DNA from 4 places in the Paenibacillus sp. F024 genome. Region 3 is predicted to be linked to each of the others. Evidence: riboswitches for the same ligand, from Rfam matches in the RefSeq annotation. Region 3 holds a riboswitch; each other region holds the start of a gene.

Region 1 (8,123 bases), on a different contig from region 3:
CTTTCAGCCGTCTGCGGACTCCCCGCCTCCATATCCATGTCCGTCGGCATGCCGTCACCAAGCTGCAGGGCAACCCTCTCAAGCTCATCCAGCATCGCCTGCAGCATGCTTTGAACCATCTGCAGCTCTTCATCGATTTGGCTTGCTCTTTCCTCCTTCTCCGCCTTCCTTGCAGTAAATTCGGCCCGGACACGTTCGAGCTCAGCTTCCTTTTGTTGACTTAACAACACGACGGCATCTTTCGTCTTCTTAAGGATCAGATCTTTATAAACATGTGTGGCTGCAGGCGGTTTAACTTGATGCTTTTTAGCATTCCATTCCTTTTCCAGCTGAAGGTTTTCCTTCTTTAAGCTCTCGATTTGCTGTCTCAAGACAAAAAATTGGTTCCACAAACTTTTGACGTTATCCTTAGGGATACCCGGTCCTTGACCTGAAGCCACAAACTTCCCCCCCGTCTTAAGACTCCGACATTTTGCTTCGTGCGCTGTGAATGGTCTCAAGCAAGAGCTGCTTAAACCGCTGCAATTTCCGGGTTTTTTCCATAATTAAACGTTCAAGCTGCTCCTCTTCCTTCCGCAGCTCTTCGGTAATCTGGTAGATATGCTTGGTGTTTTCGAGGTGGGACATCATAATGAGAGATGAAATTTCTTCCTCCAAAACGGATGACACGGCATCATGCTCTCTTACGCCGGCAAGCTTTTGCTTCCACTGCTCATTTTCAGCGATCAGCTGTTTAAGCTCGTCCTCCGCGTCGGATATCAATTTCTTATATAACGTATCCACAATCCATTGACCTCCCAGGTCCAGCGATCGTTATGCGGTTTGCTTACCACCGTTCGTTTTCTTCATTGCACCCAGCTGCATCAGCAGCTTCATCCTCTCCAGCTCCATCCGCGCATGCTCATGATCTCCAAGCTTTTCATGACACGCCGCAATTTCCCCGATCAACACGGGGGTAAACACTGCCGCAGGCTGCATATTGACGGCTGAACGAAACTGGGCCGCCGCCTCTTTGTAATAACCCCGCGACATTAAAATATACGCTTGCTCTGCATGAAGCTTTTGAAGCTGCTCAAGAGATAATCCCGGGGCCGCAGCGGTGTTTTCGTGTGCATAAACAGACAGCTTGATATAGCTTTTCAAATGATTCTCCAGCACTTTATCCAGCGTCAGAAACCTCATCGCCCGTTCCCTTGCCCGTTCACCCAATGCGCTCCTCAACTCGGAATTGTTCAGCAGAAGGGTGATTTTATCGGCCAGCTCCTCGCTTTTTCCCGGGGTCACGACAAAGCCCGTATCTCCCAGAGCCTCCTTTATGCCTCCTACATCCGTGGCCACCACGGGTTTGGCCGTCATCATCCCCTCCACGACGGCATAAGGGAAGGCTTCCGTCACACTTGACAGGGCAATAACATCTGCGCTGTGATAAGCCGCCGTCATATCCTGAGTATGCCCGGCAAAAATGACCGTCTCCGTCAAATCGAGCTGATCCCGCAGAGCGATGCATTCCTCATAGTATTCCTGTACGGCTACGCTTCCGTGAATGACAAACCGGACATCCGGGATCTTCCTCTTGACTGCAGAGGCAGCGCGGATCAGTGTTAATATGTCCTTGTAGGGATCAATACGTGCCACTGTAACGACCGTCGGATGCTCATTTTTCGTCATCGGAGCCACGCTGAAAACATGTTCGTCCACACCGTTATAAATAACATTAATTTTGCTCGGCTCCACTCCGAGCCTGGACTCCCAACGCGTATTATATTCGCATACCGGAGAGACCTGATCGGCATAGGTGTAATTCAGACTCACGATCGAGGATACCAGCCGGATCAAAAACGTATTTAAAAAGGCGGATAACCCTCTTTTGGATAATGACAAATACTGCTCTCGCAGGTAAACTCCATGCTCGGTTAACAGCAATGGCGTTTTATGCTCCAGTTTTGCCAGCACGGCCGGGATACCGCAAAAGGCCGCAGCCGAGGAATGGGAAACATGAACTTTGGGAATGGGATTGTTCAAAATATTAAAAAAGCGGTAAATCCAGCCAAGACTTTGAATCAAGCCGTAAATATCGGGCTCCGGCAAATGAGTGCGCTGATCCTTGCAAGACGATAAGATGATCTCCTTATAAACGTCCCAAGTGATTTCGGACTTAAAGCTTTCCTTATATTCGTAATGGCCGAAATATTGATTCATTTCATAGAGGATTTGACCAAAACGGAGCGGATTTTTGTCCAAGCTGATAATCTCTTTAATCAAATCGGTGAATAGAGGAATAAACTTTTCTTTCACAACTTTGTGAACCGTTCTTTTTTTGGAAAGGTAAACCTGTGAGAATGGAATGTTCAAATGCTCGCAGGGCTCCTCAGTACCCCATAGGGGCATTTGGGTTACCTGCGTATTGGGAGGCTGCTTGAATTGAGGAGTAATGAACGGGTCAGCCACCACACTGAAAATGACGTAATCCACCATCTTCAGCTTTTGGACCAAAATATCGCACCAGGTGCTGACACCGCCTTGAAAATAGGGGTAAGTTCCTTCCGTTGAAAGCATGACTGTGAGCTTGTTATTCATTATGGACACCGTCCCATCGTAAAATCCTCACGAAGATCAAATGGCCGGTTGCACTAATAGCTCTGTCTGCTCCAAGTGCCCATATAAAGAGTAGACTTCAACGCTTCCATTCCTATTTAGTTAGGAGTCGTATGACGAACCAAGTCGAACCAAATTATTCCGATACAATATGTATCTCACGAATCATATTTTTTGTCAAGTCATCAATTCATCCAATGAATAGTTCAAAAGAACTGAACCTTAAGTCTCACTTTCTTCCGACTTCCTCATATGCAGAATAAGCTCCACGAGAAGGTTGGACTGCTCGGCTTTTTCAATCAACTCCATCGTAATCAGGTCGCCTTTTGCGATCAGCTGCTTGCCTTCCTGATCAATCAAATCTTTGCCCGTTCTTTTCCCTACGATATAGCTTTTCTTTAATCTGTCAGGCTCGGATAGCTCGTCCATATCCTCTTTTTGGATTCGCGGGTGGCCCTCCAATGCTTTCTCCACTTCATTTTGCAGCATGCCTAGCATCTGCTTTATGATAACAATCTCCTGCTGAACCATTGCGATTTTTTTCTCGCGCTCCCTTTTTTTTCGTTGGTAGCTTTCGTTTAAAGCCAGCATATCCGCTTCGTTCTGTCCTTGCAGCAAGAGCACCGAGGCTTTGGTTCTCTTTCGGAGCAAAGCGATATATTCTTTATCCGCTTCGGGAAGCGGAGGCCCATGCTTAAAAGAAACCAGCCTTGCAAGCAATTTACCGTGCCGCAGCCTCTCTTCTTCTATGAGCTGCAGAAGATCGGGATACGTTTCACACTCGTTTGAATCCATTGCCAGTCCCTCCTTTGGCACTGCTCTAATACTCAGCCATCGCTTTACGGATCAGGTTCAATGCCTCCTCCAAAACACTCTTCAGGCTTTCCAGCTTCTTATATTTTTCGAGCAGCAGCTGTTCGTGCAGCATGTCTTCTTCTCGCAATTGCTTCAGCAAGGCATATAACTTTTTCGCGCATTCATCTTGACATACCAGCAGCAAAGAGGCGGCCTCTTTTTCAGGAGCATTCTTCCGGTCGGATAGGCATTGCTCTTCGATCTGCCGGATCTCTTCCATTAACGTCCGATTACGCGCTTTCCAGTCTTCCAGCTCGGCTTTCAGTCTTGTCTGCTCCGATTCGATAGGACATCCCTCCGGTTTCGCGCACCTGAATTCCAGATTAAGAACTGCTACATATGTATGCCGCCCTATAACCAAAAAGACCGTCCCCGGGGGACGGCCTCAACAATCAAGAGATAGAATGATACCAGGGTTTACTGTGCCTGATAATGACCCGATGACTCCATCGTCTCCACCGGCATCCGGATATAAAAACAGAGCCTGCCCTCTTCCGACTGGGAGACGCGGATTTCTCCTCCGTGCAATTGGATAATTTCCCTGCAGACGGCCAGTCCGATGCCGCTCCCAACCTCAGGCGAGCCCTCCTTATAAAACCGTTCGAACATTCTCTCCAGCGTCTGTTCGTCAAGCCGATTCGCGTCGTTTTCGAAGACCATTTCAAGCATCCTCCCGTCCATTCGATAGGACAGACTCATCCTATGTCCGGGAAGTGTAAATTTTAAAGCGTTGGATACCAAATTATCAATCAAGCGCTCGATCAAAAAAAGGTCTCCCCTCACGATCAGCATGTCCCCCTCGAACAGCTCATCGAGCGGCTTGTGCGACCATTGGAATCCGCTTGCCCGAATCACCGGTTCCGTCCGTTTATATAAAAACCGCATCAGATCGATCGCTTTTATGAAAACGGGTGAAAAACGCATTTCTTTTTCCTGAAAGCTGGCGAGGTCGTTTAAATTTTGCGCCAGCTTGATCGCCCATTCCGATTGCTGTTCAATCACCGACAGGTCCCGTAAACCCTCCGGGGGCACATAAGCCTCCAACTGCTTTGCCCGTTGGCGAATAAGAGCGATTGGCGCTCTCAAATCGTGGGCGATATTGTGCATAAGACGAGCGTTCGCATGATGCGATTCGGTCAACTGCCTTGTGCGCTCCGTTATCTTACGCTCAAGCCCTTCATTGGAGGCTGCCAGCCGCAGAGTCAAAGCCTCCGACTCCTGCTTTAAAGCCACATAGCGTCTTATGGTGACACCCATTTGGGACACCAGATAAACGAAAAAGCCGGCGTAAACCCATTCCTCCGACGTCAGAGGAGCGGCCAAATAATAGAAGGTATCGTTGATGAGAGCAAGCAGTGCGACCGCAAGCGCGATCAGTCCGGAACGCGCTCCCATTCTCCCGTGCCGAATGGCTGCCGGATAAACCTTGCACAGCACAAAGAGAACGGCGCAGGCCGCCACGGCCGCGTGCACGACCATCCATTGAGTAAAAAACGAGCTTGGCGCAGCCAGAACAATAACCGCAAAGACAGCTTCAAGACCGCGAATCGAGTTGATCGCAAGCCGTGAATATTCCTGAGGATACATGGCCCGATAATAATGAGAAAATAAACATATGGCGGCGATTTCATTCAGGTATTCCAGCTTCACCTGCCAAGCCCAGCTTAAGCCGGGGAACCAGTCAGCCACAAGTGCCTCGCCAAGAAAAAACATACGGAGGGCAAAACAAATCGATAATGCCCCCAGAAACAATGTAGAGCGTTCAGGAAGATACATCGCTGCAAAAGCAAGATAAAACAATCCCATCATAAGCAGCGCGCCGGCGCTGGCATACTCCCGCAGCATATCGCGTTGAAAGGATGCTTCGAGCGCGGGCCCGCTCCCAATGGAAAGCCCCTTCCAGATCCCGCCTTTGCGTTGAGCAAAATTGGAAACCTGAATATCAAGCTGGAGTTCCCGCTCGAAGGCTGCAAAATGAACCCGCTCTACGGTTTCCCTCGGAACAGACGAGCCGCTGCTTGTCCCTACAACACCTACCGTCCTCAGCTTCTTTCCATTCACCCACACCGTATACGAGGAAGCTACGGGCTCAATCAGCAAGCCGAGCGTCTGACCCTCATCATCCGGATGCAGTCTGATAGACAGACGGTATGTCCCAAAACCGCTGCCTCCATTCAAACCTGGTAAGGCATGCAGGTATTCCCAGCTTCGCGGCACCTCAATAAACACGGCACGATCCATCGGAATCCGTTCATACGGGTAGATCAGCTGTCCCGGGACAAAAATCCATTGGCCCTGAAGAGGAGTCATCCGGTTAGAAGAGGAAAGAGGCGTAGAACTCAAATCAGCCGTTCCCTTCTCAATAGACGGGGGCGCTTCATGTGCCGCCGGGGAACACCCTGTCAGCAGAATAAGGCAAGCCGCCATGACGATAAATATTCCTCTCAACCTTACACCTCTTGGAAACTAAATTTTTGTATTCTCTCGGGCAATTTAATATACAGGCTGTTGGAGCAAATGGTACAATATAAGGACTTAACCTAAAAAGAGGAGGGACATCGTCCAAAGCCTCTGGCAAAGGACTTGTCATATGCCCTATAAAGCAAAAATACTGTTGGCCGAGGATCAACAATTAATGCTTGATAGTGTACAGCAGCTCTTGAAAGCAAACCCCCGATACACCATTCTAGCTGCCGTCAACAACGGCCGGCAGGCTCTCCAGTTCCTCGAAACCCATTCGGAACAGCCTGATTTGTGTCTGTTGGATATCCAAATGCCCGAGCTCGACGGAATCGATTGTGCCAGGCTTATTAGAAAACGCTATCCATCGGTCAAAATAGCCCTTCTTACCTCCTATCACAGCGAATTCTATATGGAGCAAGGGCTGATCTCGGGGGTTAACGGATACATTTTGAAGGATATCCATAATGACGCCTTTGACCGGGCGCTGCAGTTGCTGCTGGACGGCCAATTTGTAGCTCCGTCTGGGCTAATGGACTTTTTGTCGGTCCGCCTTAAGATGCTTACGGAAATGGAGCAAAAAAGCAATATTCGTTTTACGACGGAATTGTTATCCCGTTCGCTTGACGACAAAGACATCGAAATCGTCCGGTTCATCTGGCTTGGATGGACCAACCGGATGATAGCGGATGAACTTTACATAAGCGAAGGAACGGTAAAAAACTATATCTCGCGCATTTATCGCAAGCTTCAAATCAACAATCGAGCCGAGCTGATGCATCTCCTTAGGAACTTGTCCAAATAACGCCATGGGTACAAGCACTAGTGATTCGGGAAGGCGCCTCTCTCATTGACGTGCCCTGACGATGAGGACCCCGCAGAATAACGCAAGCTCGCTGCAGCACGTTTTTGTGTCCAAACCCTAAGCAGCGATGGAGATGCTGCGGTGACCAGCAGAGCCAGAATAATGCCCGCGAGCACATCAATGCCGTAATGAAGCCTGAGATACATCGTGGCCATTAGAATGAGCATCGTCACGGGCGCGTACAACCAGGCCCATACTCTGCAAAACCTCCATACCTGAATCAGCATAACGACTGCCGTACCGGTATGCAAACTGGGGAAAACGTCCGCATGGGGCTGCCGCTCCGACATCATTACGGTAAGGCCGCCTACTTCCGTCTCAAACGAATACGTATAAAGAGGCCCATAAGCAGGTACGAACATGTAAGTGATATAGCCGATATAAAACGTCAGCAGTACGGCAGTAGTATATTCCAAAGCCGCTTTCTTTCCGTATATCATCATGAGCACAATCGTACTGAAGATCAGGATAAACCAGGATAAATAAGCGGCGCTTAAAATCGCGGTCAAAGGCTTGGAGATGATGGCCTCCATCCAAACCGCCGGCTGCTTGCCAAAAAACAGGAGATGGTCCCAATTCAGCAATGCCTCATCATAAGTCGGAAGCTCCTTGGCTTTTATAAAGTAAACTACCGCTTCAAAGGTCACCAGCATAACAAAAAACGATGCCAAAATCCGAAATAACAGCTTCGCATGACTACCCCAGCGCCGAAGACGCATAGGGATCCAAAGCCCAATAGCTAACAACACCAAACAAGACAAGATGCTTTTTTCGATGATCCCTGCCGTGACAATCAGATGACGCACTCCAACCAGAAACTGCCCCGGGGGCAGCCCGAAAGCATACAGACCGACCATCACGAAAATCATGGTCAGACTTACGAGCTCGTGCAATTCCAATGCCGATATGAATCTTGCCATATGATTTTGCTTATGCAGCATGTCAGCCGTTCCCCCGCCACTCGTTACATTTTGTATCAAATCAACTACAATAGTATCATAGAAATCTGCTTACACAAATCAATTTTAGGTTAAAAAAAGCGCATTTTATTTTCGCCACCCGCAGCATGCCATGTGGATAACCTCTCTTGTGGATATGTTAACATTTCACAGAAATCCTTTACACAGAATTCATAAGCGCATGTTGATTCTGTGTATATCCTTGTGGATAATAATGACTGCCTCCGTCAAACAAAGAAGACGTGCTTTGGAATCATGCGTTATCCAAAGACACGTCTTTTTATTTGTATTCCTTTTAACCGATATCGTAGCGATTACCTTAATTGATCGAAGCTTCGTAAATGTAGATCATTGCCCCTGATACCCCGTGAATTTTAATATAGGTGGCA
Region 2 (5,828 bases), on a different contig from region 3:
TCCACCCACCCAGTAGCGCGAAGAGCCAATTTTTTCGGGGTGTTTGTCATGGAGCCGTCGTCAAAGATACAGATTTCGTCCGATCCTCTGAATATTTCCTCTTATCAAGCTAGTCCGCTTCAACGCAAGGGGGCTTTGGCCGTTGTCCTCGTTGTTATGGTGATTACGATTCTGACACTGCCGTGGGCCCGAATGGCCTGGCCGACGATACAGCCTTTTCTTCCGGCTTATATTACGGGTGTGCTGATCCTTGATTTGGTAACCGCCTACGTGCTGTTTACGGAATTCCTTGTGAGCCGGAAGCCTTCCCTCAGCGTTCTTGCTTCGGCTTACTTATTTTCAGCGCTTATCACAATCCCTCATATCCTTTCATTTCCCGGTGTGTTCAACGAAACGGGATTGCTTGGTGCCGGAACACAAACGGCCGTTTGGCTGTGGGTGTTTTGGCACGGCGGGTTTCCTATGTTCATCATTGCTTATATGCTGGTCGATGCTAGATTAGGTGAAACGCAGCTTTCGCAGCGGCGTGCGCGTTATTTGGCGGGATTTATGTTCGTGCTGGTTGTTCTGATTGTTTTCTTGCTGGCGTTGGCTGCTTTCCGCTTCGATGACCACCTGCCGAAAATTATTGAGCAGGGCAACTTCAATATTCTTATTACATCGGGTGTAGGTCCCTCGGTCTGGCTGTTGAACGCAGCAGCCTGTGCCGCCTTGTTTTGGGTAAAGCGCGGGAAAACCGTACTCACATTATGGCTGAATGTTGCGGTCTTCGCATTTCTGGTCGACGTGACGTTGACTCTGTTTGCCGGAGCCAGGTACAGCTCAGGATGGTATGTGGCGCGGCTGACAAGCTTCTTTTCGGCGGGGATTGTATTGGGCACCATGCTGTATGAGCTAAGAAGCCTTTATTCTTTAGCGGCTGCAACCAATGAGCAGCGAATGAAGCAGGCATCGGAACTGATCGATTTAAACCTGCAGCTGACACAGGAAAAAACGCATATCCAACACATCATGGAAACCGTTCAGGAAGGCAAAATGCTGTATGATGCTTCTGCAGGAATCATATTTGCGAATACGCGCATGAACGAGCTTCTTAAGACGAACAGACCCCTGATTGAGGCCAAGATCATCGAATGGCTGCAGCGTCCGGATAAGGAGTTTAAGGAGCGGCTGCTTCTGGAATCGGGACAAAAGATGAGGCACTTTGAAGTGTACGTGCTCGCAACACATGAGTCTGGGTCAAGCTCCTATAAAAGAGTGTACATTTTTGTTTTCCGCGATCGGACGGAGGAAGAGAAAATTGAGCAGATCAAAAATGAATTTGTCAGTGTGGTATCCCATGAGCTGCGGACTCCGCTCACAAGCATATTGGGGTTTGTTGAACTGATGCTGAGCCGGGAGCTGCAGCCCGAACGTCAGAGAAAATATTTAACGACGGTACATAAGGAAACGACCCGTCTTTCTGTTCTGATTAACGATTTCCTGGATATTCAGCGGATAGAATCGGGCAAGCAGACATTTGAATTTGAACCGATGGATTTAAGGCTCTTCCTAAACGACATTGTACAGCGTTGGCAGGGGAACAGCGGCTTTCAAATCGAGCTGTCGGTTATCGAGGCTCCTGTTTGGATTCTCGGGGATCAAGACCGGCTTCACCAAGTATTTGATAATTTAATCAGCAACGCCATCAAATACTCCCCGGGGAGAGACAAAATCGATATCCAATTAAGTACAGTCCACGAGCAGGTATTTATAGAGGTGAGAGACTATGGCCTCGGTATACCGGAAGAATCGAAGGATAAGCTTTTTTCCAAGTTTTATAGGGTGGATAATAGCGATAGACGCAAAATCGGAGGCACGGGATTAGGGCTATCGATTGTAAAGGAAATCGTGGAAGCGCATAACGGGAAGCTCGTCTTTGAATCAGAACATGGCAAAGGCTCTGTCTTTACCGTAGTGCTCCCGGAAATCGAATTCGATCATGCAGTGGAGCAGCGCAATGGCGGGTCAGGTTAGAACGTTCGAACATAGGGGTAATGGCTTTTTGAGAGTCATTACCATTTTTTTGTATTTTAAAGGATGTTGTCCTCAAGAAAACGTTGTGGTCAGCGACTTGTCTACCTGTATAAAAATCTAGTAGGACTATCATAGATATAAAAAAATAAGGGTCAAGTCATTAGTCGATATTAATGCACCTAAAAACAGTACATTCACCGGAGTTGTGAATGCCATGGAATCCGGTTCATGGCAAATCATTGTTCCCGAAATAGCCATGAAATTTTTGTACATTTTTCAACAAGATACTATAGTTTATTGACATTTATTATGATAACGTGTAACTTTGGACATGGTATTTAGTGCCTATTTTTTGTTCTTCGTTTATGATTCTATTTTCATACAAGTTGATAAAGGCAAACTTATTGAAAGATAAGGGCGCAAAGCCACGGGTCTAAGGCGAAAGCTATGACAGCCGGGTTGCCAATGGGTAGAACTGGGCCCTTTGGGGTCCTTTTTTGTGTCCATTTTCATTACAAGCCATGAACCATTTAGAAAAACTCGTATAACTGCAGGAATCATCGGCCTGCATGGTCTCTACCCGGCCGCCGGAAATGGCTGGACTACGAGGGGATAACTTGCGCAGTTTGTTTAAATAGGACAAGCTTTCTTAACATTACGTATGTCTTCTGGTGTTTACTCGATGAATTGATTTCTCCTGAGCGGGAACGGATTATCGGGTTTTTTATTTTTAATAGAGGGACATCACTGGCGGAATCGGATTTCAGGGGGGGAAACGCGATAAGCGTCGAGCACAATGGATTAAAACAGTACTTATTGGAAAAGGGGTCACTTATTTTGAAGTGGTTTTATAATTTAAGAACGTCGGTGAAATTAATTTCAGCATTTGTGTTGATTGGAATCATTTTAATATTTGTCGGATGGTTTGGTTTAAATAACATGGGTAAATTGAATGACGAGATCACGACCACATACAATGATCGTCTAATACCGATCCATGATCTTTCGGCTTCACAAATTTTATATCAACGCATTAGAGTAAATATCCGGGATATGAACTTTGTTGCGAATACACCCGAGGCTAAAAAAAATTATGAACAAACGATCAATGAGCTAATAACACAAATTGACGCAAATATCGATAAGTACAGCAAAACCGGGTTGGACCCACAAGCGGAGGAAATATTTAAGAAATTTGATCCCGCATGGCAGGCCTACAATAACTTATTGGATCACGCGATACAATCCGCTCATGCCGGTGATGTTCAAGAATATTTAAGAACTGCTCCCGAGTTTAGAAAAGCCGGTGACCAAGCGGAAAATATATTGCAGGATTTAATTATCCATAATGTCAGGATAGCGGAAAGGGCCAATGTGGAAGCCAATGCTACCTACGCAAACTCCCGAACGATTACACTTGCGATTATCCTTGTCTCACTGCTTATAAGTATTGGCTTCGGTTATTTCATCTCTCAAATGATCGCGCGACCTTTGAACCGTGTGGTGGGTTTAGTTGAAAGAGTAGCGGGAGGCGATCTTAGAGAAACGTCGGATATCCATACGAAAGACGAGATAGGGCTGTTGGCGGAATCGATCAATAAAATGGTGTTGAGCTTAAGAACGACCGTCGGCGGGATCATGACTTCGGCGGAAAGCGTTGCAGCCGCATCCCAGCAAATATCGGCGACGACCGAGGAGATTGCCGGCGGGACCACGAGTCAGGCCAAAGATACTCAAACGATGAACGAATTATTCAAAGAATTGTCTAACGCCATTAACGCTGTGGCTCGGGCTGCGGAGCAGGCATCCGAATTGTCCAACAGCACGGTGGGAATTGCGCAGGAAGGCGGCCAAGTGGTTCGTACTTCAATTGAAGGGATGCAGCTGGTGAATCAGCAGATGTCGCGTCTCGAAGATGATTCGAATAAAATTGGGGAAATTATTGATGTCATTGACGACATTGCAGAGCAGACCAATCTTCTGGCTTTGAACGCGGCGATTGAGGCCGCACGCGCCGGAGACCAGGGTCGGGGGTTTGCCGTGGTTGCGGATGAAGTGCGCAAATTGGCTGAGCGCAGCAGCGAAGCGACCAAGCAAATTTCATCGATCATTAAAGGAATGCAGAACAATACCCGTCAAAGCGTGAAAGCGGTAGGAGAGGGCGTTATTTCGTCCCAAAAAACCGGTGAAGCTTTTGAGAGTATCATCAAAATGGTCAATGAATCCGCCCACAAGGCGGCGGAAATCGCCGCGGCGAGCGAAGAACAGGCGGCTCAATCTTCGGAGGTGCTCACTTCAATCGAAAGCATCTCCGCCTCAACGGAAGAAGCGGCGGCAGCTTCGGAGGAAACCGCAGCGACAGCTCAATCCCTTGCCGGATTGGCAGATGAGTTGAATCATGCCGTATCCACTTTCAAAGTGAAATAGATTCGTTCAATTATTGTAGAAGGGGAAATGAACGCCGTGAGATTGATTCCAATCACTCAATACGACGAGAGAACCATGCAGTTGGCAAAGCCGGTATATGACAGTCAACGCCGTATGCTGCTTTCTGCGAACCAGACCATTCATCCTAAATATTTGGAAAGACTTGTGCATATCGGCATCCGGAATTTGATTGTGGAGGATGCTGAGTCCAAGGGCATTACACTGGAAGAGATGATGGATGTTCCGTCATGGATGGACATTGTACAATGGGTTCAAGAGGCTTTTGATGCCGTTAAATCAAAGAAACCTTTACCTACGATCAAATTGCTGCAAGGTACCGGACGTCTGATCAAGGAAATTCAAAGCCGGCCCCTGATATTACCCGTACCTTCTACAACGTTGTCAGAGGCGCTAAGACCATATGCTCATGCGGTGAATGTAGCCATACTATCCTTGCAAGTAGGGAAGAATCTCGGCTATAACGAGCTCATGCTGCGTGATCTCGCGTTGGGATGCCTGATGCATGATATTGGAAAGGCGAAAGCTGTGGAGGAAAAGGAGCATCCGGAGGCCGGATTCTCTATCTTGCGGGGAATTCGTGAAATCAGTTTATTATCTGCACATATCGCATTCCAGCATCATGAAAAATTGGATGGGCAGGGATTCCCACGGGCAATTCGCGGGGAGGCATTCCATCCGTATGCCCAAATATGTGCTGTTTGCAATTTGTACGAGAATCAATCGAATGAGCTGCCGCCTCACGAAGTCATGGAGATGGTGATGGCATCAAGCAGTATTTCCTACAGCACCGAAATTGTACAAGCCTTTGTAAGTGCGGTTCCCGCATACTCTCCCGGGACCAAAGTCATTTTGCAGCATGGGGAAGAAGCGATCGTCACCAAAATCACCAGCCATATGCAAAGACCGGTTGTTCGCATCCTGGCTACTGGAGAAGAAATCTCCTTAGCGGACCGTCCGACGATCATGATATCCGGTTGCAAATAAAAAAATCAACATAAGAACTGAGGGGATGACTTCAATGATGGATGAATTTACGGATTCCGATCTGGTTGCCTGCGTAAATCAAGGCGATCAGCTCGCATTCAACTCTCTGCTAAGTCGTTATCTTCCGATGATTTATTGTTGCAGCAAGAAGTATTATGCACCAGGTCTCATGCCGGCTGACATGAATCAAGCCGGTTGTATCGGCTTATTTATCGCATGTAAAAAATATAACCCTGCTAAAGGCATGGCGTTTTCCGGCTTCGCCAAATTACACATCAAGCATTATATTATCAACGCCGTAAAAGCAGCCTTAAGAAAAAAACAACAGGTTTTAAACCAATGCTTGTCCTTGGACGAAACGCCATTTAGCGAACAGGAAA
Region 3 (8,123 bases):
TTACATGCCTGAGCTGCCGGAATATAAGGGCGGGAAAGCAGAAATAAGAAAGGAAGACATCGGCCTGTTAAGGCCGATGTCTTCAGGGGTTGTTGTACCGCGCTTGATGCAATTCATCCATCGCTTTACTCTTCATCTAGTAAAGACCTGGTGCCGCTTCACTTCCTCATCTTGAAGCAGCACTTTATCCAGCTTTAAAACGCCAACCAGATCGCCGCCGGTAATTCCGATGCCTACCAAAAGGCTGCCATTGACATGGCCGAAATGGTCCGGAGGAGGTTGGACATCCTCGAAGGTAGTGACTTTATTCACACTATCGACAATGATCCCCACCGTACCCTCTTGATGATGAACGACCATAATGCGGGTCGTCTTCGAAGCCTCCTTGTCCTGAAGCCGAAACAGGCTTCGAAGGCTGATGATCGGAACCACCTTTCCTCTTAGATGAATGACCCCTTTGACGTAGGATACCGCACTGGGAATGGGGGTAATGGTCTGCATCTTGATAATTTCGTGGATTTCCTGAATACGGATAGCGTATTGTTCACCGCCGATATGAAATTCCACGTACTTTTCCTGCTCAATGAACTGCATCAATCTGACCTCATTTTTTCTAAAAATCGTTATTTAATTTTAAAGACAGAGACGGATTCATTCAAGCCTTCGGCAAGCTGTGCAAGCGACTGCGATGTAGCGGCCGTTTCCTCCGAAGCTGCGGCAGCCTCCTGGCTGGCAGACGAGATGTTTTCAATGGAATGCATAACCTCATTGGACTGGGCGGCCTGTTCTTCGCATGCAGCTGCAATTTCCCCCGCCTTGAGCTCGGTTTTGCTGATCATGTCAATAATTCGATCAAACGCCTTTCCTGTCTCCTCGGATTGGCTTACCCCATCGGAAACGGCCGTTACACTTCTATGGGTGTTTTCCTGCATGCCTTTGATGATCGCCGTAATTTGTTTGGTTGCCTCGCCGCTGCGCTCGGCCAGCTTGCGCACTTCATCGGCTACAACCGCAAATCCTCTTCCCTGCTCTCCGGCGCGCGCCGCCTCAATGGCTGCGTTAAGGGCAAGCAAATTGGTTTGATCCGAGATATCGTCAATGACTTCAATAATCTCTCCGATTTTATTCGAATCTTCCTCTAACCGTGTCATATGCAGATTGACCTGATTCATGCTGGAGATGGAATTTTTGACAATATTTCCTCCATCGTGGGCGATGGCCGTCGTTTGGGCTGCTAATTCCGCGGCCACTTCGGCATTGGCGGCAACCGAATTAATGGCTGCAGACAGCTCGCTGAATAATTCCTGCATATTTTGGGCGGATTGGGCTTGCGCCGAGACTCTGCCGGCAATTTCATCCGTCGTTGCGGAAATTTGCTCCGATGCGGCAGCCACATTATGGGATGAGCTTACGACTCCCCCGATCAAGTCCCGCAGATTATGAACCATATGGTTCACCGATGCGGCTAGCTGTCCCAATTCATCCTTGGAATGAACTGTGATTTCTTCCGTCAGATTTCCGGCGGCGATTTGTTCCGTCGTAAGCATCAATTGCTTCAAAGGAGCCGTAATCGAACGAACGATCCACAACGCTAACATTACACCAATGACAATAGCGATGGCAATAACGGCAATGGTGGTATAGAGAATGCGCTTCGTGGCGTTGGCAATTTCCGACATCTCAATGGCGCCGATAATCTTCCAGCCGGTCAATGGATTAGTGACAAATACCGCCTTGGTGTCCATCCCGTTAAACTGAAATTCCACGGTTCCGGAATCGGATGCGTAAAGCTCGGACACATACGGCTCCGTGTTATCCGTACCCGGTTCAATTGTAGGATTGGTTACGTACTTGCGGTCCCTGTCCAGTATAAACACATACCCGTTCTGGCCGACTTTAATACTGTTCACTTGTTTGGCAAGGTCGGTCAAAACCAGGCTGCCGCCGACAACTCCCGTTTCATCGTCACTGGTTTTCGAAGGGTTCACGGCGATTTGATTATTCGTTGCGGAGAGGAACGGATCACTTACGATAGCCTTCCCTTTATTCTCCGTAGCTGTAATAAACCACGGTCTGGTCCGCGGATCGTAGCCCTCTATGGTCCTGTCGGGAGAAAAGATCATCACTCCGGTATTTGTTCCGAAATATACGACTTCATACTGGGGATTAATCGCCTTATAGGGCTCCAGAATGGCTCTAACCCGCGGGCTGGCCGTTCCATCCACCATTTCGCCCTTGATCTGCTGCGCCAAAAAATCCATGTCGGATAAGCTTTTGGAAATGAGGCTGGTAATTTGATCGTTTGCAGAGTTCACGCTTTGACTTGCGCTTTGCATAATTTGGTCTTCCACCTGCTGCCGCGCTTCCAGATAAGAAAACCAGCCGACGACGCTGCACGGCAGGATTAATATGACTAGAAATGCTGCAATTAAACGGGTTTGAATACTCATTTTCAACATGGGTGCACTGCCTCCTGAACGTAATGATTTGCGGGTTGTTTCCAAGTGGTCCGAGAATCAGATGCTGTGCTTTTCCTCCTCGAATGGAATCTGAACAAAAAAAAGAAGCTGCCCTTGACGAGGTGACGGGGCAGATTCTTGGTCCCCATTGGCGGCCCGGCTGCCATAACATGATGCTGTAGGCCCGCAGCTTTGCGTCCCTGCCTTTCGACAGATTTGCCTTTTTCAATTGGTATTGTTAGAAAATTCGAAAACAGAAAATTACAAAATTCGATAAAATATTTTATATTCCGACAGGCATCTTTTTCCATATTACACACATCGGTGGAAGAGATCAAGTAAAGAAAAGGTTAAAATTTTATTATAATCAGTTATAGCAAGAGTCTTAAGTTCTATTTTAAAAGGAGGTTTATGGAAAGTATTGACCATGATCTAATTGCGAACGCATATTCGAGACAGCCTCATGTCACATGGGAATGATATCCTCTATTGGAAAGTAGTTATCTTGACTTTTCGGAGGGTATCGATGACCAATAAAACAGATAAAATTCAGATCGACATCTTAACCATTTTACTGCAGCTTGGGCTGAATACGGACATCATTCGTAACCTACCGCAAGAGCAGACTAACAACCGATGAAAATTGCGACCTAGGAAGGAAGTTCCCTTGTATTAGAAGAATAAGTAATATACAGGAAAATAGTACTAGATGATTAAGGGGGATGAGCATGATCGACAAAGTCATCCGCATGTTCACCATTATCAACGCCATTCAGGCAAATCCCGGCATTTCGGCATCCGATCTGGCACTCAAAAGTAATGTGAACATTAGAACGATATACCGGGACTTGGATACACTTAGCCTGATCGCCCCGGTTACCAATGACGGGCGGGGAACAGGCTACCGTTTTATGGGTAAATTTTTTCTTTATCCGCTCAATTTCACGGAGCAGGAGGCGCTTGTATTCTCGCTGCTGCCTTCCGTACTGGACAAAGATAAGCTCCCGCCCGGATTTGACACGGCTTACGATAAGGTCATGGCTACCCATTTAAAGGAGAAGTCCAGGCAAAACCGGTTGGTCGAAAACTTGGCCGATATCATCCAAATGGGGACGCCGGCGTATCGCAAAGAAAGCCCGAACTTTCTTCAACCGATCATTGAGGCGATTTTGGAACAGAAAACGATCGATACCATCTACCACACGCAGTACAGGGATGAAACCACCATACGGAAAATAGACCCTTATTATTTGGTGCCCCGTGACCAACGTTTTTATCTGATCGGCTTTTGTCACTTGAAGCAGGCGATTCGCACCTTCCGGATCAGCCGGTTTCAAAAGGTGGAGGTGACGAATCTCTCCTACGACAAAGGAGATTTTAACATCAAGCAATACTTGAAAAATACGTGGACCATTGACCGCGGCGATAAGAATATAACGTTTAAAGTCAGGTTCGCCCCGGAGGTTGCACGATACATCAAAGAAGAGGAGTTATTCGTGCATCCCCGTATGAAGGATCAGAAGGATGGCAGCTTGATCTTTGAGGTTACGGTAAACAACGAAAAGGAGTTCGTCAACTGGATTCTTCAATACGGCCCCAATGCGGAGATATTGGAGCCCAAATCGGTGAGGGAAAGCTTGAAGCAGCAGCTGAGCCTTTGGGTTGAGATGTACAAGTAAGCAGAGACAATTGGCGAATCGTCTCAAGGGTCGACCGCAGCTTCCCGATCGATGAAAATAAACGAACCCGGCAGGCCGGGTTCGTTTATTTATGCAATCGATTACTTCAGCGTATAAGGCAGCTTGAAAGTCCACAGTTCGGTGCCGTTGTCCGGCGATGTGCTGTCCACACCGAAATCGTTGTCGTTGACGAGGACAAGGGTACTGCCGTTCACAAGCGACAAGCCTTCTATTTTCTCGTACGGATAGCCGAATGCTGCCGCATCGAGAACGGTGCGTTTGGCGGGCGGCAGGATGCCGGTTGCTTTCAAATCCTCTATCGACATTTGCTCCAGCGTTTTGCCGGCGTTCTTCTCCTCATCGTACCTGCCGAGGATATTCGTCGCATTGGAAAGGTCAATGGAATAGATGCGTTTCAACTGCGCTTTGTCGCCTGCGTTCTTGTCGCGCTCGTCGATGAGCAGCGTGTTCTCGTTGATCACGACCATATCGGAGATGACGATATCGGATTGCTTCAGATCGGTGAATTGCTTGGCGTCCTCTGCGACATAAGCGTACTCGGCTATCGGCTCCAATGTTGCCAGGTGGAACTTCACGATCCGCAGCTGGCGTGAATTGTCGGCAGTTTTATCCGGATTGCGCAGAGGGCTCTGCATGGCCATAAACATGTATTTACCGTCAGGAGTGATTCCCACGGCCTCGGCGCCGCGGTTTTGACGCAGTTTATTGTACACGGCCGGAAGCATTTCCCGGGCAGGTACGAGCGGAGTGGCTGCTTGAGCTGCCCAGCCTTTAGGTACAATGCGCTCGATCAATGTGCCGTCGCGTTTGACGTGTACGATGGACGGGCCGTATTCATCGGAAATCCAGAACGTATCGTCTTTGGGGTTATAGGCAATCCCTTCAATGTCGAGACCGTACGGGTCGTAGGCCAGCTCTTTTTCCGCTCTTGCATCATAAGGAGCTTCATCGCGGCCCTTGATGTTGGGCAGACCGGTAATACGGGAGCTGCCGCTCACGGGATCTGTGCCGCCAACCTTCAGCGGAATTTGGTCGAGAATCTTGATTTCGCCTTTGCTAATTTCGATTTTATAGATGCTTGGTGTGTAATCCGAAATCGGGAATGTACGAAGCTCTTTGCCGTCGACCGTGACTTGGCCGTTGGGACCGCGGTCGGCTGTCGAATAAAACACATTGTCCGGATCGCCCGGCAGGTGAGTCAGCGAGGAACCAATCCCCATTTTGATCCCGTTCGCTAAATCCGGAGCATTCAGCTTATACTTGCCGATTAACTCCGGTTTATCCGTTAAAGAGACGCTATTGCGGAACTCGTCCCAATCGACATATTTGCCGATCGCTTCTCCGAATGCGCGAACGGGCAAGTAGAGGCTGCCATCCATATTGACTGCCGGGGAAGACGGTGTAATCACTTGCCCGTTGTTCGAGTACATGATTTTTTCAGTGGTTGTACCGTTCATGCTTGCCGCGGATCCGATGCCGGTCCCTGCTGTGAGTGTCAGTGCCGCTATGACAGTGATAAGCCATTTTTTCTTCATTGATGAATCTCCCTTCAACTGGTTACCCTTTTAATAAGGGGATTATATCAATGGATTATTAAATTTAAGTCATGCAGGTTTTGATATATTGTAAAGGGGGAAGAGTGAAAACAATCATTGATAATGATAATTATTATTAATTATAGTGTTGCATTGACGGCGTGACCTCACCGTTTATACCATGTGCGTTGACGTTATCCAATAAAGGAGAACCGCCTCTGTGCATCATCGGTCACAGAGGTGGTTTTTTGTTCCGTTTTTATTTCCAATGAATCATATTGGTATTATAATAGAAATGGAATGATAGGAAATCAGTCCTAAACATGGTAAATTACAATCTTTTTTCCTTTAGTTCTAAGGTTTAATTATGGGCCAAACGCATCATTCATATCATGAGTAAAGGTAGGAATGCGATCAATGAAAAGGGATAAATCCTTAAGTTATTTCAAGCAATTCTGTGTAGCGGTATTATTGATTATTTTGGCTTCACAATGGTATGTTCCTTCAGTTACCTATGCTCAGCTAAAAATGGATCCCGCCGATCATTGGTCTGTCTTCTATATTGATCAAGGGGTACAGAAAGGCTACCTTCCGTTCACGGATTCCATTTCTCCTGAAAAAGAAGTTACTCGGGGGGAATTCTTAGCGTATATCAGTAAGGCAATCGCTTTGAAGCCGATTAAGAAAGCTTCAGATTCGATATGGTACGATCCCTATGTGAGCGCAGCGGTGGAAGCAGGAATTCATAGATATGAAGACTTTACTTCGGGAAACTGGGATTCCAACTTAACACGTAAAGAGCTTATGCGAATGACGGCACGAGCTGTGGATCCATCGCTTGTGAGTGGCGATAATGACGAACAACTGATTTATACCAGCGTAAAGCAGGGTGTAGTCGGAGGAATTTGGGATGGGACATTGGGTCTGGATCTGCCCGTAACCCAAGGATATGCTGCAATGGTGCTGCACAAAATTCTTGAAGTGAAAAGCGGGAAAACATTTGAGCCTGATCGCTCCGCACTCTCATATGCTGAGGTCGCTTATACAGGGACGAATATTAAGGCTGTTTGGGGTGATGCCTTCGATACGGTAAAGCTGCCTTACAAAGTAGATACAATGTACAGAACATCGATTGATTTTACGGTAGACCAAATTTTGATCGTTGATACAACCAATCCTTCGTCAGCGTTTTATTCAAAGTATGCTGGCTTTCAAGAGGCTCGCAACGTCCATGCCGAGTTGAAGCAGAAGGAAAAATACTTGGTCGCCATCCATATCAAGGTAGATGCAGCAGCTGTTCCGAAGGAAAATATGAAATATGTCTACATCCCGCAGATGATTCGCGGCGAAGGCATTCCCGTTTATTTCCAAGGGAATGCAGTGAATGATTATAATCATGGCTTCTTCCGAGAGGGGAAAGAAAACAGTCAAACGGATGGTTGGCTGACGCTCGCGCTGATGAAGGACGAAATTGATGAATACATCAAGTTTGGTGAATTCAACTTTTCTATTGAAGTGACGGCGTCCGGTGTGCATAACGAGCTTACTTTGTTTCATAAAAAAACGATAGAGCAGAAGCCTGTTAAGCTATCCGATCTTCTGAAAGAACGTACGATAGGTGTTCCCTTTCCTTACTATAGAGCGGATACGCCTACGTTATGGACCCCGATTGATATTCAACTAAATGACGGCATAGTGAGCAGGTATCAGGTATACGGAAAATCGGTTTCCGGTTCCAATAATTATTACAGCGAATACGACCGGCTTATGTATTATTGGATGGATGGAAAAGAATATGAGTTAGCGTTTAAGCAGGTTCCGGGCTTATCTATAGAAGACCGAAACAAAATAATAGATCAACTGGTGGCCGGAGATCCGACCGGAGTGGCGAAAATAAATGAGCTGCTGGGCCTTAACAAATTTCAAGAAGTAGATACGCCGCATATTATCGATATATCGGGCAGTTCTAAACACCGATTAGCTTTATCGTCTGATGGATTTGTGTATGCATGGGGCAGTAATGGCGGGGGGCAGCTTGGGAAAGGAGATCTGGAGCCGCTGTTTCCTGCTGTACCCCAAAGAGTTGAGAAATTAACGGATATCGTGGATGTTCATGCCGGTGAAAGCTACTCCTTGGCATTGAAAAAGGACGGTACGGTTTGGGCTTGGGGGAGCGATTTTATTGAGTTTAACCGCGAGCCTGTTGTAGAACCTTTACATATACCGGAATTGGATGGTGCGGTAAAAATTTTTGGTACCAACCGATCGGTTATTGTGCAAAAGGGTGACGGGTCCGTCTGGGAATTTGGGTATCTCTACACTTATGCGGACAAGCTCAGGCAAAAGCAGATTGAATATGTCAATGACGTGTTCTATGATTGGGGTCATTTTGCCCTGAAAGAAGACGGCACTGTTTGGCGCTGGGATAC
Region 4 (8,123 bases), on a different contig from region 3:
TGTATCGCGGATGCTTTGAAATTCGTACGCAGCGTCAAACTGCAGCCGAGCGCCGTAATGGCCTCCCATCACTTCCTGCATGCTTGCATGCAGCTGCTCAAGAGGCATATTGATGCGCATAGAGGTAATCTGGCTGTAGCCCCAAATAAACAGAGCAGTAACGGCGGCAAAAGCGCCAACAGACGTCGCCAGGTACAGCATGATGCCCCGGTTTAGCCGAGTAGGATTAACAATGTGATTGCCGTCCACCAACTCCATCGGCAGTTTAAGCAGATAGTAACCCGAATAGTCCCCACTCAAGGGCGGAGCAATGGAATAGTAATAATCCGCATTCGGATCATTCTCGAGAAACTGCTGCAATTCGTCCTCCGTATAACCGACCGTGCTTTCCTTCGAATGACCGATCGTTTGCACGACTTCCCGTTGATCGTTTAAGATTTCCACCCAGCCGCCGTATTCGGAAATTTGCTTGATCATTGGCCCCGGATCTTCCGCTGTGACGACATCACGGGCCAGCACGAGGCTGGTAAGCGAGTTATCATAATTTTTCTCCAACCCGTAAAACAAGTAAAAAACGATGGTGCTGCCGGCCAAACTAAGGGCGACGGCAAGAATGAGATAGTGGCGGACCATCATACCGCGGACGCTTGCCGGTTTTGTAATCTGTCTGTTCACACAGATCCCATCCTCTTAACAAATTTATAGCCGAGCCCGCGAATGGTGACTAAATAAGGCTGGGCGGGGTCGTCGATTTTGTCCCGCAGTTTGCTGATGCAGACCATAATGGTGTTGCTATCGCCTGCATACATGTCGCCCCATACTGCTTCATAAAGCTGCCGTTTGGTAAATACGCGTCCCGGGTGCTCCATGAAATGCTTCAGCATGCGGAATTCGGTTGAGGTGAGTGTGACCTCCGCACCTTCGCGGGAAACGCTGCAGCTCACTGGATCCAGCGTCAAGCTGCCGATCGTGATCGGGGATGCTGCCGTTACCGAAGTCGGGACGGCATTCCAGTTGTATGTCCTCCGCAGCTGGGCCTGAACGCGTGCAACAACCTCAAGAGGATTAAAAGGTTTCGTCATATAATCGTCCGCGCCCATACCGAGCCCGAGTATTTTGTCATAATCTTGGCCTTTGGCCGATAGCAGGATCACCGGCAGCTGCCTAGTGCGTCGAATTTGACGGATGGCTTGCAGCCCATCCATGTCCGGCATCATGATGTCCATCACAACCAAATCAACAACCTGCTCTTGCAGCACCTGCAGCGCCTCACGACCGTTACCCGCATCGATGACCTGATAGCCTTCCTTTTCGAAATATAACTTAAGAACCTCAACGATTTCCTTCTCATCATCCACGACTAGAATCGTATGCGACATGACCGGACCTCCATTTTGCCATTCTGATCGTAATCATTATACCTTCATTTCTTTGCCAAGGGTGAAAATAAGGTAATATTAAGATTACGCTATGTATCGGGAAAGCTTGATCCACTAAAATGAATTTGAAGGTAAAAAACTCAAGCGAAGGATGCGAAAATAATGAGCAAAAAAATAAAATGTAACATACTCAGGGGGTGCTTCCTCACACTACTGTCGGCAAGCGCTATTTACGCAAGCAGCACGGCGTATCCTAGTGACAATACGGCTTCTGCTGCGGAGCACGCGTCGACTCCGTCTGCTATGGCCATTGCGGCGACCACCGTGAGTGGAGCACCGGCAAGGGATTACTATGTGTCACCGCAAGGAAACGATACAAATCCTGGCACTATGAATGCGCCACTCGCCAGCATCCAGAAAGCGATCGAGTTGGTCGAACCCGGCGGCACTGTATTCCTTCTTGAGGGAAGCTATTACCAAACCGTAAGCATTGCAAAATCAGGATCACCAGCCCAGGGCTACATCACCTTGCGAAACGCAGAGGGACAAACGGCAATACTGGACGGCACGGGCAGGCAGCAAGCAGACAGCGCCATCAGCATCGACAATGCCAGCTATGTACGTGTGGAAGGCCTTGAAATAAGCCATTATCGCACGGATAGCGCCGCTACTACCCCCATCGGCATCCGTGTGAGCGGTAGCGGCAGCAATATTGAAATGGTCAGAAACCGCATCCACGATATGGGGACGGATGCAGGTCTTGGGGAAGGCGGTGGAAATGCGCATGGCATTGCAGTTTACGGCAACGCAGCAAAGCCGCTGCAGCATCTTGCCATTATCCAAAATGAGTTGTACAACCTGAAGCTGGGAGCCAGCGAAGCGATGGCGATTAATGGAAATGTCGACGGATTCCGTATCCTGCAGAACACAGTCCACGATAACAACAATATCGGCATCGACGTCATCGGGTTTGAGGGCACCGCGCCGAACCCTGCCCATGATCAGGCAAGAAACGGCATGATAGCGGAAAACCGCGTATACAATATCTCCTCTTTTGGCAATCCAGCCTACGGGGATGAATACTCGGCAGCCGGTATATACGTGGACGGCGGCAAAGCTGTAACGATCATGAACAACGATATACACGACAACGACTACGGGATTGAACTGGCTAGCGAGCATGCCGGGGGTATGACTTCAAAAGTGGAGGTTTCGCGCAACCGTATTTATCATAACCGGGCGGCAGGCATTACACTGGGCGGCTATGACGAAAATCGTGGGGGGACGGAGGATTGCATCATTAAAGAGAACGAGTTAATAGAAAATAATTCGAAGCATCTCGGTTACGGTGAAATCAATTTCGCCTTCGACACAAGAAACAACGAATTGCGCAATAACAACATCAGAGCCAATGAGGATGGACTCATGATCACAAACGAGTTTGTGCAGAATACTGGAAATACAGTGGACTTCAATCACTATATCAGCAAAGAACACGCGCATTGGATATGGAAAGGCGAAGCCTTTGACAATTTCAGCATTTATCAAGCACAGACAGGGAATGACCTGCATTCAGATTTGTCCATTATATCTTCGGACAATGTCGGGGTACCTACACCGATAGAACCCTTGCTCAGAGCTAACCCGAACAATCTGACGGTTCAAAGAGGTACAGCCAAATCCACTATTGTGACAGTAACCTGCTCTGACACCACGACAGCTCAAATTCTTCCAAGTGATATCGAATGGACCTCGGCTAATACGGGTATCGCACAAGTTTCTAAAGCGGGTGTAGTGAAGGGTATAGCCAATGGTTCTACGGTAGTCACTGCAACTTATGGCGGCCGACACGTTGATATCCTGATCAGCGTCATAGAGCGTTCTTCAGGCTCGAGCAATGGTTCTACAATTACAACGACCCCTGCTCCTGCGCCAACTCCGGCTGAACCAACTGTACAAATTAAACCTGAGAAGACGCCTACAATTGATATTTTTCAATCTGATGTCGTTAAGGCGGACACCCGTGTTATAAAAAACATTCAGTCTAAAGTTGAAGAAGCTAACACATCCCCGACTCCGGTTCAAGAGCCAACAGACGTTAAAGGTCACTGGGCCGAGAAGACAATGGAGTCCTTTCTTAAGATGAACTTCATTCAAGGCTATGAAGATGGCACAGTAAAGCCGAACCAAGAAATTACTCGCGCTGAGTTTGTATCGATCCTGTCTCGAATTTTCCCGGTAAGTGGAACTAAGCAAGTAACGCTCAACGATGTAAGCCATCACTGGGCATATGAGGCTATCGATCAATTTGCAGCGGCCGGGGTAATCGGCGGTTATGGTGACGGTACATTCCAACCTAATAAACCGATCTCCCGCGAAGAGATTGTCATCATTCTGTCCCGCATCGTGAACATGAACGGTGTATCGCTAGATAAATCCAAGGGTAACTTCGCTGACCTGAACGATTCCTATGCAGCAGACGCAATGAAGACTGCAGCTGAAGCCGGAATCATCTCCGGTAGAAATGACGGAAAATTTGATCCAAAAGTGAACTCCACACGTGCGGAAGCTTTGACGGTCATCCGGAACGCCCTCAACTTGAATCCCGAGATCAAGAATCTGTTGGAATCCTTGGATTAAATAGCGGCTATGGAGCTCAGTTTGAAAACTTATTTATAATATCTCGAATATAACCTGTATTTTCCGTACTAATGGACGGCATTTTTTATATTGATTCAATGATGTCAATCTGCCCTTAAGCAAGCAAGTAGCACAATAAAGAAGCCTGCGGTTGTGCGGCCGCGGGCTTCTTTATGCAGACAATGACGTTACTTAGGGAAGATGGATCTTGTTTTTTGCAAACAAGTTCAACGCATCGTTCCATGTCATTTTGATGTCGCCGTTTTCGTACGGCAATTCAATATCTTGCAGCTCCTCGGGCTTTAACTGCTCTAAGCGATCGTTTTCTTGATAATATGTAATATCGCCTTCAAAGCTTAGTGTTCCCTTAGCGACACCATTGACGATCTTCCCGGTAAACTTGATCTCTTTAAATTGATAATAAAGGCTGTCTTTGGAATTCCATCTCCAGGTTGCGTACACACTAGTTCCTATGCGCGGCAAGGCAGACTCCTTCACCCATATCGTTCTTTGTATTTTACCAAGGTCGTCAAACGGCGAATCATTATTAACCGGATGCCTGTTTGTACCGTCCATGTTTTCCATATCTCTGAGCACAAATTGTTTATACCTAATAAACTTCAGTTCGCTATGATCCACTTGGCCGTTGGTCACCGTCATCATGCCGCCGAACCTTGTCGCTTCATTTTTCACAGCAAACCAGAGGTGGTCTAAAGATTCTTCCGGCATCATAAAGACGCCGTTTATTTTCTTCATCGGCTTTTGCCCGTCCAGAGGGATGTCTTCTTCCTGGACAATCGCCCCCTCCGGATTATAATGAACGAAATAGTCTCCGCCGTCTCTGAACGTGTTCGTTTCGTTATAATTCCTCGTTGTTACGCTGCCGTCGCTATTTTCCTTGTAGCCGAGCCCAAACGCGGCGCATACTTCTTGAATCGGAAAATACACGGTTCCGTCCTGTATAACCGGCTTCGTTTTGAAAGTGATAGGCTTGTCATCAAGCTTTAAAACGGGCGTATTGTCAACGGCGGAATCATTCGTGTGTACGACGGAGCCGCTATGAGCTTGATCGGCTTCTGCTCCGGCATCCGCGTCTCCGCTAGGTACAACCGGCAGCACACTCGTATCGGAACTTTGTTCCGGCCTTGCAAGAAGCTCCCCTAATCCGTGCTCGGACAGGTTCTTAATGAACTGCACGGCCTCGGCACGCGTGAGCGTCTTAGAGCCGTTAAATCCGGCTATCGTCGGCTGGTCGGCCTCCCCTTGAGCAAGACCTTTGCCGTACATATACCGAATGGCGTCATCGCCGTCATAATGCATGCCTTGCGTCGAGGCGATCAGCTCCGCCACGCGGATACGCGTGATCGGCTCGCTGCGTGCGTTGATATTTTGCGCGTCCACGGGATAATTCAGCGATGAAGACAGCTGATAATAAGGCCCCGCCCAGTCGGCAGAACCACTTTTGATTTCAGGCTTGTAGCCATGAATGAGCATGGACAAAAACTCGGCCTCCGTCACCGGTTGATCAGGCTTGAACGTCCCGTCCTCATAGCCGCTGACAACCTTTTTGCCGACCGCCCAAGCGACGCTGTCAGCCGACCAGTGCAACTTCACATCCGGGAAAGGGACGCTTGGCCCTTGACTGTCCGCATATGCCTTTTGTACAGGCAAGCTTGCCGCTCCGAGGGTGATTGCTGCGTGCAGCGATAACAACAGCTTCATCGATTTCTTCATGTGTTCATAACCTCGCTGTTTCTCATAATGTATGATCGACAAAATAAAAACCACCTTTATACAAGGAGGTTTGATTGGGGGCACACAATAGAATGCGGACTGGCAATCGGTATTTCCCAGTGGAAATCGACGACCCATGCCATTGCGTCCCGGCTTTTCAACCGGTTTGCCCAAAAGTATAATCATGTATTATTTTGTAGATAAATGCAGTATACAGGATGTAATGATGAAACGAAAGTAAAATTTTCCAAAACCTCATGTGATCCGGTGAGATGGTTGTGTTTGTCGATAGTACGGTTCGGATTTTTTATTCCATTCCTTTAACAGAGGTCCTTCGCTTCCGAAGACAGGATCCGTATCCGGACGAGCAACGTTTTTAATGCTCGCGCGCAATTTGTAGTCTGCTTTTGTATGTAAATCATAAGAAACACCGTTGGGATAAGCGCCAATGACCGAGAAGTCATCGCTTGCCTCAATCCGTTTGTGCCCCGTTCCTGCTGGGAGAATGATGACATCGCCCGTCGAAACCTCAAGGATCGCGCCCTGTTCCCCGCCAATCTGTACTTTCCCCCGGCCTGCGCGGATGGCCAACACCTCATGAACATTGCTGTGAAAATGATGGTAACCGAACACGCCGTTGATCCAGCTGTTTGTCCAATGATTTTTATGAAATGTGTCTTGAATCATGTCCGTTTGTCCTTTAAAGGGGTCACGGTACACGAGAACAGGAAAGTAAGGATGGTTCGGTATCGTTCCATCATCTTCAAAACGATAGGCTGAAACTTCAATTGCAGAATCTTCACTATTGAACAAGGAATCGTTCGATGACGGGTTACACATACAATCACACTCTCCTTTGGGCATTCGCAAAAACGGACATGCCCCAAATAAGTACGGTACAACCGTCTTACTTGAGGCATGAGACGAGCAAAGATAAGTTTTTATTTACTCGTTTTATCGCATATTCATTTCGCTTGGCTTTGGACCCTTGCGCCGGTCGCGGTTCAGCTTGTTGATCTCTGCCATATCATTGGCAGTCAGCTCAAAATCAAATACATTAAAATTCTCTTCGATTCGTGATGGCGTCACGGATTTCGGGATTACGATGGAGTTGTTTTGCAAGTGCCAGCGCAGTACTGCTTGAGCCGGCGTTTTGCCATGAGCTTCGGCAATCTTCAGGACCGCTTCATCTTTTAGCACATCGCCTCCACAAAAATATCATGTTTGCCGCAAAAATCCTTCAACTCATTCTGGGCAAGGTATGGGTGGCACTCCACTTGGTTTAAAACAGGCTTCACTTCACATTCCTTAAGCAAGCGTTCCAAATGCTCAATATCGAAGTTGCATACGCCGATCGCTTTGGCGCGCCCTTCACGATACAGCTTTTCCATGGCTTTATAAGTATCAATGTACTGATCATATTGAGGAGTAGGCCAGTGGATTAAATACAAGTCAATATAATCGAGCCCCAATCTTTCAAGACTTTCATCAAATGCGCGCAAGGTGTTATCGTAGCCTTGATCGCTGTTCCAGACTTTTGTCGTAATAAACAGCTTTTCACGAGGATCAGCCGATTGTTGAATCGCTCTGCCGACACCTTTTTCATTCTTATAAATCATCGCAGTGTCAATAGATGTGTAACCTACTTCAAGCGCTTTGGAAACCGCCGCTTCAGCTGCATCATCTTCTACCTGCCAAACGCCGAACCCGAGTTGAGGCATTTGCAAACCATTGTTTAAGGTAACAAAATTCATACGATTATCCCTCCCAATTTAATTAAATAATCAAGCGTTGCCCAGCAGCTTCAAGGATTCACGATTGAATGCCGGAAGATCGTCCGGAGTACGGCTCGTTACGATGTTGCGGCTGACGACGACTTCTTCATCTTTGTAGTTTGCGCCGGCATTTTTCAAGTCGTTGCGAATGGAACGATAGCCGGTGATATCGACGCCCTTCAGCAGATTCGTGTCGATCAGCACTTGCGGGCCGTGGCAAATGGCGAAAACCGGTTTGCCCTCCTGAATAAACGCTTTAGCAAATTCTCCAAACCGATCATCCTCACGCAGCAAGTCAGGCGAAAATCCGCCAGGAATTAGCAGCGCATCGAAATCAGTGGGATTGACATCGCCGATCCCTTTATTTAAAGTAAGCTTTTCACCATGTTTACCGGTAATCTCTTTGCCTGATTCCGGTCCAATCGTCACAATCTCGTGGCCTGCAGCTTCGAATGCTTTGGCAGGATCCGTGAACTCCACATCCTCAAACAAATCGGTGATAACAGCAGCTATTTTTTTCCCCATTTAGAATTCCTCCTGCTTTTCTAAAATAATCAGAGTGTATCCGAAATTGCTTTCGCGCACGCTTTAACCA

What was found. Region 3 has a riboswitch for cyclic di-GMP ahead of ACZYR9_RS08035 (methyl-accepting chemotaxis protein). Riboswitches for the same ligand answer to the same signal wherever they lie in the genome.
Region 1: it holds a riboswitch for cyclic di-GMP, as region 3 does, so the genes downstream of both, pelF (GT4 family glycosyltransferase PelF) here and ACZYR9_RS08035 (methyl-accepting chemotaxis protein) in region 3, are expected to answer to the same signal.
Region 2: it holds a riboswitch for cyclic di-GMP, as region 3 does, so the genes downstream of both, ACZYR9_RS27065 (methyl-accepting chemotaxis protein) here and ACZYR9_RS08035 (methyl-accepting chemotaxis protein) in region 3, are expected to answer to the same signal.
Region 4: it holds a riboswitch for cyclic di-GMP, as region 3 does, so the genes downstream of both, ACZYR9_RS16400 (S-layer homology domain-containing protein) here and ACZYR9_RS08035 (methyl-accepting chemotaxis protein) in region 3, are expected to answer to the same signal.

The regions. Positions count from the first base shown of each region.
Region 1 covers NZ_JBVASZ010000037.1:25,503-33,625, reverse strand. The annotation lists gene ACZYR9_RS23675 (hypothetical protein) at 1-440, opposite strand, end outside; gene ACZYR9_RS23670 (hypothetical protein) at 457-783, opposite strand; gene pelF (GT4 family glycosyltransferase PelF) at 814-2,577, opposite strand; cyclic di-GMP riboswitch class II at 2,611-2,694, opposite strand; gene ACZYR9_RS23660 (hypothetical protein) at 2,818-3,390, opposite strand; gene ACZYR9_RS23655 (hypothetical protein) at 3,416-3,811, opposite strand; gene ACZYR9_RS23650 (sensor histidine kinase) at 3,868-5,898, opposite strand; gene ACZYR9_RS23645 (response regulator) at 6,041-6,715, shown strand; gene ACZYR9_RS23640 (phosphatase PAP2 family protein) at 6,733-7,716, opposite strand; gene ACZYR9_RS23635 (hypothetical protein) at 8,054-8,123, opposite strand, start outside.
Region 2 covers NZ_JBVASZ010000072.1:469-6,296, reverse strand. The annotation lists gene ACZYR9_RS27070 (MASE4 domain-containing protein) at 49-2,016, shown strand; cyclic di-GMP riboswitch class I at 2,401-2,483, shown strand; purine riboswitch at 2,537-2,641, shown strand; gene ACZYR9_RS27065 (methyl-accepting chemotaxis protein) at 2,854-4,443, shown strand; gene ACZYR9_RS27060 (HD-GYP domain-containing protein) at 4,480-5,448, shown strand; gene ACZYR9_RS27055 (sigma-70 family RNA polymerase sigma factor) at 5,483-5,828, shown strand, end outside.
Region 3 covers NZ_JBVASZ010000005.1:146,591-154,713, forward strand. The annotation lists gene ACZYR9_RS08025 (hypothetical protein) at 1-12, shown strand, start outside; gene ACZYR9_RS08030 (chemotaxis protein CheW) at 133-594, opposite strand; gene ACZYR9_RS08035 (methyl-accepting chemotaxis protein) at 624-2,459, opposite strand; cyclic di-GMP riboswitch class I at 2,607-2,690, opposite strand; gene ACZYR9_RS08040 (helix-turn-helix transcriptional regulator) at 3,188-4,138, shown strand; gene ACZYR9_RS08045 (esterase-like activity of phytase family protein) at 4,240-5,694, opposite strand; gene ACZYR9_RS08050 (RCC1 domain-containing protein) at 6,112-8,123, shown strand, end outside.
Region 4 covers NZ_JBVASZ010000015.1:38,092-46,214, forward strand. The annotation lists gene ACZYR9_RS16385 (HAMP domain-containing sensor histidine kinase) at 1-675, opposite strand, end outside; gene ACZYR9_RS16390 (response regulator transcription factor) at 672-1,379, opposite strand; gene ACZYR9_RS16395 (S-layer homology domain-containing protein) at 1,542-4,019, shown strand; gene ACZYR9_RS16400 (S-layer homology domain-containing protein) at 4,212-5,795, opposite strand; cyclic di-GMP riboswitch class I at 5,847-5,934, opposite strand; gene ACZYR9_RS16405 (cupin domain-containing protein) at 6,009-6,593, opposite strand; partial or broken gene ACZYR9_RS16410 (aldo/keto reductase) at 6,708-7,507, opposite strand; gene yraA (cysteine protease YraA) at 7,538-8,053, opposite strand; gene ACZYR9_RS16420 (IclR family transcriptional regulator) at 8,083-8,123, opposite strand, start outside.